Regions from separate parts of the Enterococcus sp. AAFC-DPL-5182 genome, predicted to be linked through region 2. Evidence: riboswitches for the same ligand, from Rfam matches in the RefSeq annotation. Region 2 holds a riboswitch; each other region holds the start of a gene.
What was found. A riboswitch is a leader RNA that binds a small molecule or an ion and turns the genes downstream of it on or off. The one in region 2 is predicted to bind magnesium.
Positions count from the first base shown of each region.

Region 1: it holds a riboswitch for magnesium, as region 2 does, so the genes downstream of both, mgtA (magnesium-translocating P-type ATPase) here and AC4BB7_RS04435 (LCP family protein) in region 2, are expected to answer to the same signal.
Region 3: it holds a riboswitch for magnesium, as region 2 does, so the genes downstream of both, AC4BB7_RS07190 (phosphatase PAP2/LCP family protein) here and AC4BB7_RS04435 (LCP family protein) in region 2, are expected to answer to the same signal.
Region 4: it holds a riboswitch for magnesium, as region 2 does, so the genes downstream of both, AC4BB7_RS10845 (LCP family protein) here and AC4BB7_RS04435 (LCP family protein) in region 2, are expected to answer to the same signal.

Region 1 is NZ_CM177101.1:2,302,843-2,307,753, reverse strand. It holds gene AC4BB7_RS10760 (LysR family transcriptional regulator) at 1-535, opposite strand, end outside; gene AC4BB7_RS10755 (LysR family transcriptional regulator) at 561-1,442, opposite strand; M-box (ykoK) riboswitch at 2,069-2,239, shown strand; gene mgtA (magnesium-translocating P-type ATPase) at 2,356-4,911, shown strand, end outside.
Region 2 is NZ_CM177101.1:956,660-961,570, reverse strand. It holds gene AC4BB7_RS04440 (FAD-dependent oxidoreductase) at 1-1,260, opposite strand, end outside; gene AC4BB7_RS04435 (LCP family protein) at 1,417-2,331, opposite strand; M-box (ykoK) riboswitch at 2,463-2,631, opposite strand; gene AC4BB7_RS04430 (hypothetical protein) at 2,899-3,396, shown strand; gene AC4BB7_RS04425 (DUF4809 family protein) at 3,476-3,868, opposite strand; gene AC4BB7_RS04420 (YusW family protein) at 4,130-4,911, shown strand, end outside.
Region 3 is NZ_CM177101.1:1,559,521-1,564,431, reverse strand. It holds gene AC4BB7_RS07195 (diaminopimelate dehydrogenase) at 301-1,272, opposite strand; gene AC4BB7_RS07190 (phosphatase PAP2/LCP family protein) at 1,361-2,947, opposite strand; M-box (ykoK) riboswitch at 3,163-3,330, opposite strand; gene AC4BB7_RS07185 (ABC transporter ATP-binding protein) at 3,494-4,911, opposite strand, start outside.
Region 4 is NZ_CM177101.1:2,324,901-2,329,811, forward strand. It holds gene alsS (acetolactate synthase AlsS) at 1-1,443, opposite strand, end outside; M-box (ykoK) riboswitch at 1,863-2,032, shown strand; gene AC4BB7_RS10845 (LCP family protein) at 2,324-3,250, shown strand; gene AC4BB7_RS10850 (FtsW/RodA/SpoVE family cell cycle protein) at 3,247-4,428, shown strand; gene AC4BB7_RS10855 (FtsW/RodA/SpoVE family cell cycle protein) at 4,425-4,911, shown strand, end outside.

The DNA of each region.
Region 1 (4,911 bases), 1.3 Mb from region 2:
CGAAAACTGGGTGGCCTTTTCGCATGATGATTTTGTATTCATTTGAATAAATATCTATTTTATTTATCGTATCAGGTACATTTTTTATGGAAGGGCCAATTCCAATATCCGATTCTAATGTTTCGAGTGAGTGAAAGATATTATCTGAAATAATTGTATTGATTCTCAAATATTTATATTCTTGAAACAATGCTGAAAGAGTCTCATTTAATTTGAATTCTAGATCGTTTAAAAAAAGAGAAACATTAATCGTAGTTAATGCAGATTCTTTTGAAAAGGAGAGGTCATTGATCTCATCGCAAATATAGAACATTTCTTGTTTGATACGCCAACAATGACTTTCTAGTATTTTTCCAGCGGGGGTGAGTTGACATTCTTCTTTAGCTCTAAAAAATAGCGCTGCCCCGATTTCATCTTCAAGATTTTTTATTTGCTTACTTAATGCGGCTTGTGAAATGCCGAGATGATTGCTGGCTCTAGTGAATTGTTTTTGTTCGCAGAGTGTTAAAAAGTAGTTTAAATGGGTTAATTCCATGTTCTTTTCTCCTTTCAATTTGTTGTTAAAAAATAAATTGAAGTTGTTCGATTAGATCTTTATGTGCTTTTGAGAGAGGTAGGTCTGAATGATAACCAATAGAAATATTTCTGAAAGGTCCATCAATGATCTCGACTGATGTAATACTTAAATAATTCGGAATGGAATCTGCCAATGAGTAAGGAAGAAATGCCACGCCAAAGTCTTGATCGACTAAATTCAATATTGAGATTGTTGAAGGTAGTTCGTAACATTGATTATCTTTAAGTTCAGGATGGTTTATTTCTATCCAAGTTTTAATTATGTTCTTTTCATAGATTTGTTTTGAATAATTTATTAAAGGGGTTTGCAGTAAATGCTCTACTGACAATTCGTTTAGATAAGATAGTTGATTTTTTTTGCTAATGAAAACAACGTAAGATTCTGAAAAAATCAAACTACTTGCTATTTTAGAATTCTCTTCTGATAGAATACCGACTGCTATATCGATTTCTTTATTTTCCAGAGCTATTTCAAGGTTGTCGTAATAGCCATAATCAATAGAGGCTAATGGATATTTTCGGTGAAAGTCTGTTAGCATTTTTGCAATCAAATAGTCAGTGTCAGCTAAATTTGTTCCGATTTTGATGGTTGCTGTTTCTCCAGTATGGACAAGTAAATTGATTTCTGTGACAGCCATTTCAAATTCTTGAAAAATTTTCTCCCCTCTTTTTTTTAAAACAAGACCCTCAGGCGTTAAGGTGTTATTGCCGTAATCTCTCGTTATCAGTTGGGCGTTTAGCTCCTGCTCTAATTCTCGAATATGTGTGCTTAAATAAGGCTGAGAAATACCTAATTCCTCTGATGTTTTTGTAAAGCTTTTGTTTTTGCATAATGCTAAAAAATAGTCTAATTGTTTTAATTTCATTTGCTCATCTCCTTTACTCTGTTGAAAATAAATGCTGGTTCTCTTCAAGATAAAATAATTTGAGATGAAATAGTCATTTTTTTCAAAAAATATACAAAAAATTAATAGTATTTTTTTATTTTGAAATAATGACTGTTTTCTATAAAGGAAAAGAGCCCTTTTAATTGGTAATAGCCGACCAATTAAAAGGACTTTTATCAGTATTAGCTTACTGATAGGGAATAGTGAACAATTAGTGAATAGGTTGTTTCTTAGTTTAGTATAATTTTCTTTGGCCAATAGAGCCATTCTGTTTTATTTATAGTGCTATTCTTTTTTATGAAATTTGAACAATGAACTTTGGAAATATAAATCCCACTACGGGGGAAAGCCGAAGTGGGATCCATCAGAGCTTACTTTGTAAAAAGGAGTATGGATGTTACATAAACGAACTTGGGAGATTCGTTTATACAAATATAGTAAATAAAATGAACTGAATAAACTATTTCTTTTTTGTCATAGAAGTATTCTTTTTTATAAATGATTTAAAAAGGAAGATGGCGAAAAAATTACATTCAAAAAAAGTTATACAGGTATCGTTTTTTTTGTCTATAAATGTAAGGCATAATTCATTAGAATAACAGTGTAATTCTTCTTGTTAGGCGAGGCTCCTATACAAACACAGGCTACTGCCCAAAAATGTCGAGAGACGCCAATGGGTAGAACAGGAACTGTCGAATTAAGGCTTTTCTTAAGGTAGCTAAAAGCTTGGGCTTTTTACGTTGTATAGTGCCAAAACTCAACGATTATGGAGACTCACGGCAAAGCGGGCTGAGTTTTCAGTGCGCTTTTTTGTGTGGAAAGGATGTGGTGACGGTGCCAGAAGATAGTTCGATAAGCCAGAGATCAACTAAAAGAAAAGAGGATAATCTAGATGCAAAAAGAAATGAAGAACATGATCCATGAAAAAGCTTATCAAAAGATAGCGAATTTATCTATCGATAAAGTTTTAGAAAGCTTTTCCTCTTCGTGGGATGGCTTGAAAGCCCGAGAAGTTCAACACTCAAAAGAAAAATTCGGTATAAATAAAATTACAGATAATAAAAAAAAGTCCTTTATTTATACTGTGATAAAATCCTATGTCACACCATTTACTGTTGTATTGATGATACTAGCAACTATCTCGTTTTTTACTGAATATGTGTATGCTGAACCAAGTGAGAAAGACATTACTGGGGTTTTGATTATGGTGGTCATGGTTTTGTTAAGCGGCACTATGACTTTAGTTCAATCAGTGAAATCAAGTAATGCAGTCAGTAAATTACAAAATATGATTCAGATCACAGCGACTGTTACCAGAGAAAATAAAGAAATGGAAATACCTGTGGACGAAGTTGTTTGTGGTGACTTAGTTAATCTTGCAGCAGGAGACATGATTCCTGCAGATTTGCGGTTGATTCATGCGAAGGACTTATTCGTTTCACAATCAGCGATGACAGGAGAAAGTTTTCCAGTTGAAAAAAAAGTCAAAAATGTTACTTCTACAAATAATAATAACCAAACAGATTTTGATAATTTATTGTTTTTAGGCAGCAATGTCGTTAGCGGCAGTGGTGTTGGTGTAGCTGTTCGGGTTGGGGATAATACACTCTTTGGAAAAATTGCACAAGATGTTGCAGATGATGAGAAAAAAACAAGCTTTGAATTAGGTGTAAACAAAACGACATGGTTATTGATTCGTTTTATGATGGTGATTACGCCAGCAGTATTTTTGATCAACGGAATCACAAAAGGCGATTGGGGTGAAGCCTTAATGTTTGCTATTGCAACGGCTGTAGGGCTTACACCAGAAATGCTGCCAATGATCGTTACGACTAATTTGGTCAAAGGTTCTAGGGATATGGCAAAAGAAGGAACGATCATGAAAAACGTCAACGCGATTCAAAATTTTGGTGCCATGGATATTTTATGTACGGATAAAACTGGCACCCTGACACAAGACAAGGTCATTTTAGAATATCATTACAATACCTCATGCCAAGAAGATCGGGAAGTATTGCGTTCTGCTTTTTTAAATAGTTATTTCCAAACTGGTCTGCGTAATTTAATCGATAAGGCAATTATTGAAGCATCATCGAAAGAGTTATCTATCGATGAAGAAGATTATTTTAAAATTGATGAAATTCCTTTCGACTTTAATCGTAGAAGAATGAGTGTTGTTATTAAAAATAGAAGATCGAATCAAAGCTTTTTGATTACTAAAGGAGCAGTTGAAGAAATGCTACAAGCATGCTCTCATATCAATCAGGCTGGAGATGTTGTTCCGATCACACCAAAAATAAAAAAACAAGTATTGAAAACAGTGAAGGAATTAAATGAAGATGGTCTGAGAGTCTTAGCGATCGCAGATAAAAAAGTCAACAATCAATTAGATGACTATTCTGTTGCAGATGAACAGGAACTGATTTTACAAGGGTATCTCGCTTTTCTAGATCCTCCTAAAGAAACGGCTGCTGCTGCTATTCAAGCATTAAAAAGTAACGGAGTTTCTGTAAAAATTCTAACAGGTGATAATGAATTAGTAACACGTTCAGTTTGTAAAGAAGTTGGTCTGGGGACTGAAAAAATGATCGATGGTTCAGCAATTTCTAAATTATCTGAATCAGAACTAGAACAGATGGTCAATAAATATACTATTTTTACAAAAGTAACACCTGATCAAAAAACAAAAATTGTTAAAGCGTTGAAGAAAAATGAACAAACAGTTGGCTTCATGGGGGATGGAATCAATGACGCAGGAGCTATGAAAGTCTCTGATGTTGGAATTTCTGTAGATACGGCAGTTGATATTGCAAAAGAATCGGCTGATGTGATTTTGCTGCAAAAAGACTTAATGGTTTTAGAACAGGGGATTATTTCTGGACGCAAAGTCTTTAGTAATACAATGAAGTATATCAAAATGACAGCAAGTTCAAATTTCGGGAATGTATTTTCTGTTATTCCTGCGAGTATTTTTTTACCATTTTTACCAGTTGCGCCGATTCAATCACTATTTTTGAATTTGATTTACGATACATCTTGCATGTCGGTTCCGTGGGATAACGTGGATAAAGAGTATGTCGAAAAGCCTAAGAAGTGGGAAGCCAAATCAATTGGTTCATTCATGAAATGGTTTGGACCGACAAGTTCTGTTTTTGATATCGTTACTTATCTATTTATGTATTTTATTATTTGTCCAACTATCTTAGGCGGTGGATTTTTCTCATTAGCAGCCGATCAGAAACTCTTATTTATCGCTATTTTCCATGCAGGTTGGTTTATTGAGTCTTTATGGTCACAAATGTTGGTACTTCATATATTGAGAACGCCAAAAATACCATTCCTTCAAAGTAGAGCTTCAGGCATCTTGACGCTCGTCACTTCAGTTGGAATTTTAATTGGAACAATTTTGCCGTTTACGAATTTAGGAGCAAGTATTGGTTTTGCACCA
Region 2 (4,911 bases):
AGGATGATATAAAAAATCTTTTTGATAAAAAGTTTCTAAGGTTTGCCCCGTTTGGATTCCAAGTGCCAATGTATTGATTTTCTCCAAGATATCCGCTTTTGAAACCAATTGCGCCCCTAATAGTTTATGACTTTCTTTTTCATAAATAATTTTACCGAAAATTGTTTCACTACCAGAAAATAAAGAGCTTTTTTGCTGAACATGAGCAACCGAAATAGGCTGGTCATGAAATAATCCTTCTGCTTCCGTCAATCCTGTACTCGCTATATAATAGTCCACAAGTTTTGTCCCGATCGTTCGAATTGAGCCGACAAATGGCGTAGTTGCTTCTACAAGGTTTTGAGCAACAACTAGTCCCGTTCTTACGGCATTGTTCACTAATGGGATGTAAATTGATTCATTAGATAAACTGTAAGGCACTTGAATACAATCACCGATCGCAAAAATATCTGCTTGGGACGTTTGCAAATACTCATTCACAAAAACGGTCTGATCCGTGTGTGTTCTGATGTGTTCATCTAAATAAGCTAAGTCAGGGCGAACATTCATCGCAAAAATGGCACTATCACATATTAATTCAGACTTTTTTGTTTCGATCAAAAGACCTTCGTCCGTATCCATGACTTTTTCTACGGTTTCATCAAAATGAAACACAACACCACGAGCAACCATTTCAGCTTGTACTGGTCGAATCATTTCTTCATCGAAATACTTAAAGAGCAAATAATCCATTCGCTCAAACAGATGTACTTCTTTGCCTTTTTTTAGCAACGTATCTGCTGCTTCTCCGCCAATTTGACCACCGCCGATCAGTGCTACTTTATTACTATTTTCTAAGTGGTTGATCGCATCCAACACCCCTGGTAAAAATTTATATTTTAAAACTTTTTCTGAATCACTACCGAGAATTTTCTGCGACCACTGACTTGAACCTGTTGCTAAAATCAATTTATCAAATGACATAAAAAAGTCTTCATCCTGTTTTTCATATTTGATGATATGCTGTTTTGAGTCCATGCCAACTACTTTTGCACTCATCAGCAAAGTAATCTCGTTGTCGATCAATTGTTGTTCCGAAATAAACTGAGCCGTTTCGATCGGATCGATCCTCTCATTAAAATAAAGATTGATACCTCCCGATAAGTAGCCGATGGTTTGTTGTTTCTCGATTAAATGGATTTCAGCTGTGGGATATTTTTTTCTGATCGCTAAAGCAGCTGATACTCCAGCAAATGAAGCACCGATGATTACGACTTTCACAGTAAAACCTTCTTTCTAAGTAAACCGTTTTCCTAAAGAATAGCATACCCCTGCTCTTAACGCATAGAAATAAGCTGATATATTTCATATCAAAAAAAATCTGTCTGCTCAGTATAAAAAGAGCAGACAGATCACGTTCACTTGTATGATTCCATTTTACTTATCTTTCATAAAATCTTGAATTGCTTGAGCATTTTTTTGTTCATCAAGTTCGATCACGCTTCCTGATTCCGTATAATCATTAAAATTCCATGATCCTTCTACTGGAACTGAAAGTGATTTTAAGGGCTTCACTTTTCCAGAAAGAAAATCCTTCGCCAAATCGATCAATAAACTTGTTGGTACATTTGTATCGATTTTGCCGACCATTTTCCCAGCAACTTGAGGAAGTTCCCAGACTGGAATCAAATCTTTAGATTGCTCAACTAGCGCATCCATCACTTGCTGCTGGCGTCTGATTCGACCAAAATCGCCTTCTTCATCCATTCTAAAACGAGCATACTGCAATAAACTATTCCCATGCAAGGTTTGCTTTCCTTTCAGAATATCCACACCATCTAAGTTAATATCTTTTTCAGCATCGATCGTTACCCCTTTTGGATAAAGTTCATCAATGATGTCACTAAATTCTTTAAAGTCCATGACAACATAATAATTGATCGGTAAATCAAAGTTGGTTTTCAAGACATCTTTTGTCATTTGTGCGCCGCCATATGCATAGGCTGCATTTATTTTATCTTGCCCGCCATCAGGGAACGTTACATAGCTATCCCTCATGATTGAAATCAATTTAGGCTGTTTGGTTTTCCCATCATAGTGAGCGACCATCAACGTATCTGAGCGTCCTTGGTCTTCATCATCATCTCTAGAATCATTCCCAACGACCATGACCGTTAGCTCTTTGTCACTCGTTTGTTCATCACCCGTAAAATTTTGGTTCTTATTAGGAAGTTTTGATTCACTCTCCTCTTTGGCTGTTTGGAAGGAAATCGCCGCATAACAGCCTGCGCTTACAATCACCAGCAGAATTGATAACAGGGTAATAATCATTATTTTTACAGATTTTTTCATTGTTTATTCCTTTCTACAGCTCTATTCATTTCTTGGATAAAAGAAAAATCCCCGCACCAAGAAAACTCAGCGAAGGGATTAGATTACAAAGTTTAAATACATGACATTCGCCACTTACTTATAACTTACCATGATCTTCTCTTCGTTGAGTTTTAGCACTATATAACGTAAAAAGCATTGCTTTTAGCTACTTTGGAAAACGCCTTAATTCGACGAATTCTGTCCTACCCGTGCCTGTCTTTCGACATTTCTGAGCAGTAGCCTATGTTTATATAGGAGCCTCACCTAACAAGTATTTAATTCATTTTAAACTATAAGCGTATCGTATCACAAAGTCAAATTAAATTTTATATAAGAGACTCACTTTTACAACTATGTTATTTAATTGAAAGTACATTACATCTAAAGCTACATTAGATACCCAACATAATAAACAAATATTCCAAACTAAAAAATCTTTACATTTTCTTAAATAATAGCTATTTTCTATCAAATCGTAACTTTCCATAGACAGACAAGGGTTTATCTGTTTCAATGTTTAAAGAACCTAACATTGGGAGGATAAATATGGAAAATTTTTTAGAGAAACAACAAGAATTCTTTTTCAGCTTTTTAACAGATAGTATCGATAATTTTCTATTAGATCATTCTGATGATACCTTTTATGTATTTGCTTTAGACTGCACTATTTATGAAGAAGGTGAAATCAACCTTTACTTTAATACCGTAGACCTTTGGCAAGAAACAACCGATTATTATACAAGTAAAGGTCATACTTCATCACAGTTAGAAGAAATGAAATATAATGCTCGTGACTGGGATGAAAATCAACGTTTTGCCACTCTTCATCTATTTGACGATTGGGTGGAAGACGAACAAGATATCGAAACAGTTCTTGACTGGCTTTGTAAGCAAATAGTGCTCTTAACGGATAGTGAATCATTCGAGCGTATTCCTAAAACAGAAGATTTCAAGGTATTGGTTTACGATCATGGTGAAAATCCATCTGACTCACAAGAAAGATTTGAAAAAATCGGAATGTCTGAACTTTTTCAAATAGAATAATAAAAAAGCCTAACTTTTGGGTCTCACAACAGATTGCAAAAGCAGGCTTTTCTATTTTCTTGAAGTTTGTCTTCACCAGCTAAAAAGAAAATGCTAACTCTTCCAAATTAAAAAGTGTTACCAGAATTTCATTTACTTTCTCTGCTAATTTTTTCTCATCTCTGATCTGATCATTTGTTTCGATCTTTGTTGCCTCATTTGAATAAGTCAGAAAATCATATTCTTCTTTAAGTGTGATTTGATAATCAGCTTTTTTATATAATGTATAATCATCAATCTCATCCATTTGATATTCGCGTTTGTAACCATTTTTTAACACAATCGCATTTAGCAACGTGTTGACCGTCAAAGCTTCTAAGAGAACTGTTTCTTCATCTAATTTCAATGTATAATTTTCATCTTCAATAATGCCGCAAGCATTACAGCCTCCATCTAATAAGTTGACCGTTCTAGTGATTATCGCTTTTTTCATCTGTACAACTCCTTCCTTCTATTTCTAAACACATTATATCAAAATCAAAACGCTAATGAGACACTATTTTTCCTAAAAAAAATCATTACACACAAATAAGGCTTTTTTTAAATAAAATAAATAGTAAATGACGATAATAACAAATATATTTTAAACATTATGAGAAATTACTCATATATATTTACTTTATATTTACTTTAGATAATAATATAGACAAGCTACTGTTCATAAAACAGTAGCAAAAAAGAGGAGGTATTTTTTATGAAATTTTTTAAAGGTATGATGGTTGCAGGTTTAGCAATCAGTTTATGTTCTGCTAGTTTAGCAACAGTATCAAGCTCAGCAGATGCTGCAACAGTGGTGGAGTCAAATTACAATAAGACAGTTACTTTATTTAATAAAGCGGACATCTTAGCGTACACAGGTTTATCATTAACTAGTTCAAATGTATCATCTGTTTATAATGAATTAGTTAAAGCAAGTACATGGGAAGCTGCAGGTTATAGTTCATCACAAGCAGCTGTGATTGCAAGAGATTTTGGTAGAAACTATTACAAATCAGTAAACCTATTGCAAAAAATGACTTATCAAAATGATTTACATCTTAAAGTTATTTTAATCACTAAAGGCTATGTAAAAGCAGAATTTGGTTTACAATCATACTATGTTCCAGAAGCGCCAGTTACTCCAGAAAAACCTGAAGAACCTGAAGTTCCTGAAACTCCTGAAGTACCAGAAACGCCCGTTACTCCTGAAAAACCAGAAACACCTGCTGAACAATCTGATTTGAAAAAATTAGAAATTCAAATTAAGTATACTACTGGACAACAAATTCAATTACAATATCAAGTGAATTCTAACGGCACGATCAAAGCTCAATACCAAGATAAATCAAACAAAGTTCAACTACAAGGTAGTGCAGCTGAAGAAAAAATCGAAGGAATCATCGCTGGCTTAGACTTGAAAAATGGTAGTGAAAAAGAAATTACTTCACACATTTTAAACAAATTGGGTCGTGGTTCAAGCTACAAACAATTCCAATA
Region 3 (4,911 bases), 600 kb from region 2:
CCCTTATCTTTCATTGATAGTTTTTTCACAAATCAATCATAAGGTAGTTTCAAAATAAATAACAGTTCAAATTCGTTTTTACAACATACAAAAATGGTCTCTTTCTTTAACATGTTTGTCCACTCTTTCCCTAAACGTTATTTAAGTCTTATACAATCACAATCAATTTCTAGTCTATCAAAATTATCCCGTAATCTAGTCATTATCTTCATCTCAAAAGATTATTTTGACCCATTATTAAACAATAAAAAGAGAATGCTACAATTTAACATTCTCTATATGTTCTTGATTTAGTTTTTTTTACAATAACTCTTTTCTCAATTCCTCGTCTGTTCGAGTAGACAAATATTTAGGCGCAATATCCAAAACAGTATATGCCCCAAATTGTTTTTCCCTAGCCAAACGAACACAGGCTCTAGCATAAGCAACTAAGACACTTGCCGTAAATTCGGGATTACTCTCCAGCTGTAAATTATATTCGATGACTTGCTTGGTATTTTCATGTGTTGTTCCTGTATGCAGTACCGTGCCGCCATGAGGCATCGCTTTATGTTTTTGATCCAATTCAGACTGAGAAATAAAATGAACCTCAGTATCATAATCTGCAAAGTAATTCGGCATTGTAATGATTTCTTCGCGAATTTTTTCTGCCTGTGATTCATTTTCAAGCACAACAAAACATTCTCTAAAATGTTTATCTCGAGTAGTCAAATCCAGTTGTTCTCCCGCTTTGAGCTTCTCTATAACATCATTGTTTGGAATTGTATATTGAACGGCATCTAATACACCGTCGATTCGTCGTAATGCATCGGAATGACCTTGGCTAACACCTTTACCCCAAAATGTATTCGTCTGTCCAACTGGTAAAATGCTTTGTGCATACAAACGATTCAAACTAAACAAACCTGGGTCCCATCCTGTTGAGATAATCGACGTTGTTTGATTTTCTTTTGCTACTTGATCCACTTTCGCAAAATGCTCTGGAATCTTAGCATGTGTGTCAAAGCTATCGATCGTGTTAAATAAATGAGTCCACTCCGGCGTTTGCGTTGGCAAATCTGTCGCTGAACCGCCGCAAAGAATGCAGACATCGATTTCACCTTTTTTGTGTTTCAATTGCTCCATCGTAAATGCTTTAGAACCTTCTGTTTGCACCGTTTCAGGAGCTCTTCTTGTAAAGACACCGACTAATTCCATATCTTTGTTTTGTTTGATCGAACGTTCAACCCCGCGTCCAAGGTTTCCATATCCAATGATTGCTACTTTTATCATACTAACATTCCTCCACTTCTATAAATCAGATTATACCAAAAGAAAAAGACATCTGACAATTGGAAGTTGAAAAAACGAGTTCCTTCTTTTACTGATCCATTATATTCAATTGTTTTTTTAATTCCGTGGTGATTTTTTGCTTTTCCTCATCTGAAATACTCTGATAAGAAATCCCTTCTTCCCCAGTATAGCCATCACCTGTAAATCCTTCCCCTTGCATTTGATAACTTTCAATGTTTTCTAAGGCTTTTTGATAATTTTTCATTAAAAGAGTCATTTGATCCAGGGTCATATCGGTTTGACCATTTTCTCCTATTATGTCGAGTAATTCTTGATAACGAAAAACACTTTTCATCGAAGTTAATTCTTTGGTAAGCTGAATCGTTACCTCTCGCTGCCTCTTTTGTCTGCCGTAATCGCCTAAAGGATCTTCATAGCGCATTCTCGCATACTGTAATGTTTCCCAGCCGCCTAAATGCTGTTCCCCTTTTGGATAATGAATTCCTTCTGCATCAAACTCAAAATCATTATTGACGGTGACACCGCCAACTGCGTCACTTAAAGCTGCTAAACCATCCATATTGATCACAAAATAATGATTGATCGGGATATCTAAATAATGTTCAACCGTATCGATCATCATCTCGTCTCCACCAAAGGAATGAGCATGATTGATTTTGTCATAGACGCCATCTTTCCCAATGATTTCGACATAAGCATCTCTGGGAATACTTGTGATCGTAGTTTTCTTCAATTGATTATTGACGGTGACCACCATAATCGTATTTGCTCGAAAATCTGTTTTGCGTTTAGAATCATTTGCGATACCTAAAAGTAAGAAACTCGCAGGTTCACTATTTCCTAACTCTGCGGCTTTATTTTTTCGATTTAGTGGCTGATACATTTTATCGGCAGTTTTTTGGACTTTTTGAAACACCGCAGCACCATAAGCTGAAGCTCCAGCAACGACTAGTAAAAGCACTGTTAGCGTGCCTAAAATAGTTCTTTGAATGAACTTTTTTTTAGCAATAGGGGTAGAAAATTCTCTATTAAGGTACACTCTTTGCAAGAAAACAAAAGAGAACTTGACCCAAGTATAGCTTAAAAGAAAACCTGCAAGCACATCACTTGGATAATGAACTCGTAAATAAATCCGGCTCAATCCAATCAAAAGAACATAAACGATCAAAGTGTTTTTTAAAAACTTGTAATGCTTCATTTCCTTTGAATAAACGGTTTGTAAAATCAAGATCATCGAACAAGCTAAGCACATGGCTAAGAGCGAATGCCCACTTGGAAAACTATAGGAAGTTCGTTCAGCCAACTGTTCTACATTTGGTCTTTGCCGCGCCACAAGCTGCTTTAAGACAAATCCAAAAGCGCTGACTACTAAGACATTACTACTTAGCCAAACCGCCAATAACTTATGTTTATTTCGCCAAAGTATAAATGAGACTATCAAGCTAACAACAAAAATCGGCACGATCGTAGCACTTTTGGCAACTAAATCCACAATACTGGTCAGTAATTGACTCGGTTTCCAATTAAAGTGATAAATCGCTGAATCTAACTGAACAAACCATGATTCTTGTTTTACAACTAAAAAGGTTAGCAATGAAAAAAATACGACACTTAAAACTGCTGGAGTAAATTTCTTTTCTTTCAACGTATACATGTGATAAATCCCTTCATTCATATATTCAGTAAAACAACCAAGTTAAAGATTATTTCCAAGTAGTTTTCACAGGAATATCATACAACTAAATAGATCACTAAATGATTTTGCCCCTTAATTGGCAGTAGTGAATCATCTAACGGTATACAGTTGGAAAACTCTTATTCACCAAAAGAAAAAAGCCAAACATGCTTTCCCTAAGACGTTTGACTTTCAATCAATCTCATCGTCTGAGTTTTAGCACTATACAACGTAAAGAAAAGTTCTTAGCTATTTTATGAAAAGCCTTAATTCGACAATTCCTGTTTTACACATTGGCGTCTTTCGACGTTTCTGCGCAATAGCCTGTGTTTGTATAGGAGCCTCACCTAACAAGGTTATTTATCTATTTATTTTGTTAAATAGTAACGCTGGTAAAAAAAATTTTCAAGTTATTTTATGACTCTTTAGTTTTTCTTAATTTAAAATTTGAAAAAGATAGCACCCGTAAACAAGCAGAAGCAATCATCAAAATAGTATTGATGATTGCTTCTGCTATACTCTATTTTACTCATCTAACTCTTCAAATTGTGAGTTATAAAGTGACGCATAATAACCGCCTTGAGCAAGTAATTCTTCATGTGTTCCTTGTTCTTTAATATCGCCATCTTGCATATACAAAATCTTATCCGCATCTTTGATCGTTGATAAACGGTGCGCAATAACAAATGACGTACGACCAGCCATTAAATTATTCATAGCACCTTGAATCAAGCCTTCTGTTCTGGTATCAACAGATGATGTTGCTTCATCAAGGATCAAAATCGGTTTATCAGCTAAGATTGCGCGGGCAATTGTTAAAAGTTGTTTTTGACCTTGGGAAATGTTGGAAGACTCTTCATTTAATTCCATATTGTAACCACCAGGCAACGTTTGGATAAAGTGATGAACGTGAGCCGCTTTCGCGGCTTCATAGACTTCTTCATCCGTTGCATCTAAACGACCATAGCGTAAGTTTTCCATGATGGTTCCTTTAAATAACCAAGTGTCTTGTAAAACCATCCCAATATTTTTACGTAAATCTGCACGATTAAAGTCTTTGATATTATGACCATCGATTTTGATTGCGCCAGATGTTACATCGTAAAAACGCATCAATAATTTAACCATAGTTGTTTTACCTGCACCAGTTGGTCCAACGATTGCCACTGTTTGGCCGGGATCAACATGTGAACTGAAATCATTGATAATGATTTTGTCTGGTGTATACCCGAAACGAACATGTTCAAAATCGACCATCCCTTTGGCTTTGTCGATTTTAACTGGATTTGGTACTGTTTGTGCTTCTTCATCTTCTTCAAGAAATTCAAAAACACGTTCAGCTGCTGCTGCCATTGATTGGAGTAAGTTTGATACTTGAGCCAATTGGGCAATAGGTTGTGTTAAGTTACGAACATATTGGATAAACGCTTGGATATCTCCGACCGTGATCGTGCCATTATAAGCTAAGATCCCACCAAAAATCGCTACTGCAACGTACCCTAAATTTCCAACAAAGTTCATGATCGGTTGCATCAAACCTGAAAGAAATTGGGATTTCCAAGCTGATTTGAATAAGACATCATTTTGTTTTTTAAATTCTGTAAGTGAATTTTCTTCATCATTGAATAGACGTACGATGTTATAACCACCGATGGTTTCTTCTACTTTACCATTGATCACGCCAAGATATTCTTGTTGTGTTTTAAAGTATTTTTGCGAATTTTTCACAACGATCAAAATTAAGATCATTGAAATTGGGACGATCAAAATCGCAATACCTGTCATTTGCACAGAAATCGATAGCATCATGACAATAACACCAATGATAGTGAATACTGATGTAATCAGCTGTGTGATCGATTGGTTTAATGATTGACCTAGAGTATCCACGTCATTGGTGATACGAGATAAGACTTCACCCGTTGTACGACTTTCAAAATAAT
Region 4 (4,911 bases), 1.4 Mb from region 2:
TAGCTGTTCTTGAAATTCGACCATGTTGTAACGTCCATCATTCCAAATCAAATGAATGATATTCAACTTTTTACGCACAGCTGTTTCAAGATCTTGAGCTGAAAACAAGAATCCACCATCACCAGAAACTGATACTATTTGTGTATTTGGACGAACCAGTGCCGCTGAAACAGCCCAAGGCAGCGCCACCCCTAGTGTTTGCATACCATTGCTAAAAAGTAAATGTCGTGGTTGATAACTTCTAAAATGACGCGCCATCCAAATATAGTGGCTGCCCACGTCAACAGTGACCGTCATTTCATCAGTGACAATACTTTGCAGTGTTTCAATGACCTCCAAAGGGTGCAGCAAACCATTGTCTACTCGTTCTTTCACATCATCTCGTTCCACTAATCTTTCATGTAATGTATTTAAATAATCGATCGCTTTCTCTGATACTATTTTAGCTTCAATACTAGGCAAAAGCACTGTTAATGTTTCTGCAATATCCCCAATCAACTCTCGTTCGGGCTGGAAGTATTGGTCGATTTCAGCTGGAGTATCATCGATCACGATGATTTTTGCCTCTCCTTCAGCATTCCAATTTCTAGCCTCATACTCAATTGGATCATATCCCACAGCAATGACTAAGTCACTACGTTTTAACAACATGTCACCTGGTTGGTTACGGAATAATCCGATTCGTCCAAAGAAATGGTCCTCTAATTCTCTAGAAATCACCCCCGCTGCTTGAAACGTTTCAACAACTGGGATTTTGGTCTTCTCAACGATTGCACGGATCGCTTTAGCTTCTTTATCTGTAGAGGCTCTCATCCCAATAAGCAATACAGGCAACTCTGCTGCTTGAATTAATTTTGAAAGATATTGAATATCCTCTGATGAAGCTGAACCAATTTTTGGATCACTCAAAGGTTTGATGCCTACGGATTTTACTGCGCCATCGACAACATCTTGAGGAATACTGATAAAACTAGCTCCTTTTTTCGAAGACTTTGCCAATCGGTAAGCATTTGCTAGAACTTCCGAAATAGTCTCTGGATCTTGAATTTCCGCACTGTACTTAGTGATCGGTTCAAATAAAGCAGCATTATTCATACTTTGATGCGTTAATTTTAGTAAATCTCTACGTTTCACTTGACCGCCTATTGCCAATACCGGATCACCTTCTGCCGTAGCCGTAACTAATCCAGTTGCTAAATTACTTGCACCTGGACCACTTGTCGCAACTACTACTCCTGGATTTCCAGTCAATCGTCCCACCGCTGCCGCCATAAAGGCAGCATTTTGCTCATGACGCGTTACTATCAATTCAGGTCCATCATCGACTAAAGCATCAAACAAACCGTCAATTTTTGCTCCTGGAATCCCAAATACATAATCGACACGATGATTTTTTAAACTTTCTACAATCACTTCAGCACCATTTCTACTTTTTCCCACCATCTGTTACACTACCTTTCAAATAATGTTACATAATTTCAAAATCACTTATACAAAAGGGTGAATATTAAAAAAAAATACAAAATCGTTCATCACAATAGTACAGTTAATCAACCTGTATCACTTCGTTATTATAGCATGCGATCTTTTATTTGTTTAATGATTTGTTTGCTAAAACAAAACTGTAATCAATTTTTTATATTCCTTGTTTACTTATTCTCCATATCAATATAAGTTTAAGAAAAAATAAAGAAAATATTTAGGCTAAACGTATAAATGGACGAGTTTTCCAACGCTTGTTTCCCTACTAGTTCAACGATAGATCAAAAATCGTTACTCTATCCAGGACTAGACTTATTATGAAAAACTTAATACTTATCTAGTTGACTTTACTAGTGATATTCACTATATTTAGAGCGATCTGAATAACTTGTTAGGTGAGGCTCCTATGGAAACACAGGCTACTGCTCAAAAATGTCGAAAGACAGTAATGGGTAGGACAGGAATTGTCGAATTAAGGCTTTTCACAAAGTAGCTAAAAGCTCTGCTTTTTACGTTTCATAGTGCTAAAACTCAACGATGAGAATGATGAAAAGCTCTATTTGTGCTGAAATCAATCCCCCTTCGCTGAGTTATTCTAAGCGGAGGTTTTTTGTTTTGATAAATAATGTTGACAGAATTCTTAATTTTTTGGAGGTGGATATACAAATCGAAGAAGAAAATGTCTCTTCATAATGACATGGTATAGAGATTCTTCTTTTATTTCGAATTTACTGTGATTCATTATTTTTAGTAAATAGACTTTTTTATCCCCCATCTAAATCAATTCCTAAAGCCAAACTTTATTTGATGATCAATTAAAATGATTAGCGAGGAATAAAAAATGAAAACAGGAATGAAATTTTTAATTTGTATGATTCTTTTTGTTCTCTTGATTTTTACAGGAATCGGGAGTTACACGGCAATCAATTTTCATAACGGGAAAAAAATAGCTCAATCTCAAGTGAACAAGAGCAAAAATACTAATTTTTCTGGTGATCAACAGACAAATATGAAAGAAATCACGATTATGTTAATTGGTGATGATGGTCGTGAAGATGATGAAGATGGCGGACGCGCAGATACTTTGATGGTCGCCCACTATAATAGTGAAACTAAACAACCAAAATTAGTCTCAATCATGAGAGATTCTTATGTATCAATACCTGGTCATGGATTAGAAAAAATCAATGCAGCTTATGCCTATGGTGGAGCAGAATTAACTAGAAAAGTCCTTAATGACTCTTTTGGATTACCAATCAATTATTATATTTCAGCTGATTTTAATAATTTTATTCGGTTGATCAATGAGCTTTATCCAAAAGGGATTGAGATCGATGCGGAAAAAGATATCAATTTAGACAATGTCGACATCAAAAAAGGCAAACAAACCATGGATGGTAATACATTGTTACAGTATGCTCGTTTTAGAATGGACGAAGAAGGTGACTTTGGTCGTGTAAGAAGACAACAACAGGTCATGGACGCCCTGGCAAAACAATCTAAAGATGCCGTTTCCTTCTTACAACTTCCAAAAATTGCTGGTGAAGCTGTCGGTTACTTAGATACAAATATTCCTACTGACCTTCTAGTAGACTTGGCAAAAGATTTTCTAACAGGGAACGTAAAAAGTCTTGAAACATTATCTGTACCAGTTAAAGGGAGCTGGTCATTTAACGATTACACTGATGCAGGCAGTGTATTAGAAATAGACGAGAAACAAAACCAAGAAGCCATTCATAGCTTCTTGAGTGATGGAGCTGCAAAATGAAACAAATGAAGAGATTCTCAAAGATGCATTATTTAGACTTTTATATTCTGATCCCTTATTTTATCTTATGCGTCATTGGCATTCTAATGGTCTATAGTTCAAGTTCTTATCAACTATTAGATAGTGATCTTGGAACTTCTAGTAAAGCAATCAAGCAAACCATGTATTTTCTTTTTAGTATCGTTTGTATGAGTTTTGTTTATCGAATTAACTTGGCGGTTCTTCGTAAACCTAAAATGATGTATTTTATTTTGACCATGACCTTCCTATCCATTATCGCTTTACCGTTTATAGGGACCAGTGTTGGCGGCGCCAAGCGTTGGATAAACTTGGGGGTGCTTTTGTTTCAACCATCTGAGTTAGTTCCTTTAGTAATCGTTCTTTATTTGGCTTCCAATTTAGCTAAAACGGACACACTTGTCCCATTTAGATTCAAGGATCATAAACGCTCACTGCTAGTCGCTATTTTCTTTATGTTTTTTGTGGCTTTGCAGCCGAATATCGCTGGAGCATCAATGATTTTCATTCTTGTTTTAGTCTTGTTTTTATCTAGTGGACTTTCTCCTTGGTTTATGTCGATAGCTTTAATTGGTTTTGTTGCGATAAAACGGTTAGGAACAGTTCTTTTATTGTCGATTCCAACAAATTGGATGCCACAAAAATTCGGGTATTTAGTGACACGTTTTGAAGTGATGCAAAACCCTTTTATCGATCCAACTGGTAAAGGATTTCAAACGTCAAATGCCTACTATGCTATGCATAATGGCGGTTTTTGGGGATTAGGATTAGGCAATAGTATTCAGAAAAAAGGCTTCCTTCCAGCTCCTGATACAGATTTTATTTTTGCTATTTGTATCGAAGAGTTGGGCTTGATTTTTTCTTTAGGGATTTTATTTTTAGTATTTTTTATGGTTGCTCACTTATTCTTACTTGCAATAAGATCAAAAAATCTTTATTACTCTTATCTTTATATTGGTTGCGGAATGTTGCTTTTACTTCAAGTCGCTGTAAATGTAGGTAGTTTGTTAGGTTTTATTCCAATGACTGGATTGACCTTCCCCTTCATCAGTTATGGTGGATCTAGCTTACTGATACTGAGTATTACGCTTGGCATCGCTTTGAATGCCCGCGCTACAGAGATTAGAGAAACCACTAGGCAACAGGGAGGTATGGCATGAGAAAAATGTTAAATACCAAAAACGAACCAGTGAATTACGCCCTTCTCTTGCCTGTCTTTCTTTTGATATTAGTCGGTTTCATTGCTCAGTACGGTGCATTCCATGCAGACCCTTCTGTTGAATCAGTTGCACCTTTATTGAGGAAACAACTTTTATGGACTATTTTAGGTATTGTCACAATGTTTGCTACAATGTTCATTCCGATAAAATATTTATGGAAATTTACTCCTGCCCTTTACGCTTTATCGTTATTTGTAATGAGTTTACTTATAAAATTTCATGACCCAATAATGGCAGCCGCAACAGGTACCAAACGTTGGATTCGTATAGGACCAATTTCCTTTCAGCCATCAGAATTCATGAAATTAGGCTATATTTTGATGTTGGCCTATATTGTTACGAGAAGAAGACAAAAATCGTCGAATCCTTCAACTTTAAAAGAAGATTTTCGCTTATTAGGTGAATTATCACTTGTCAGCCTCC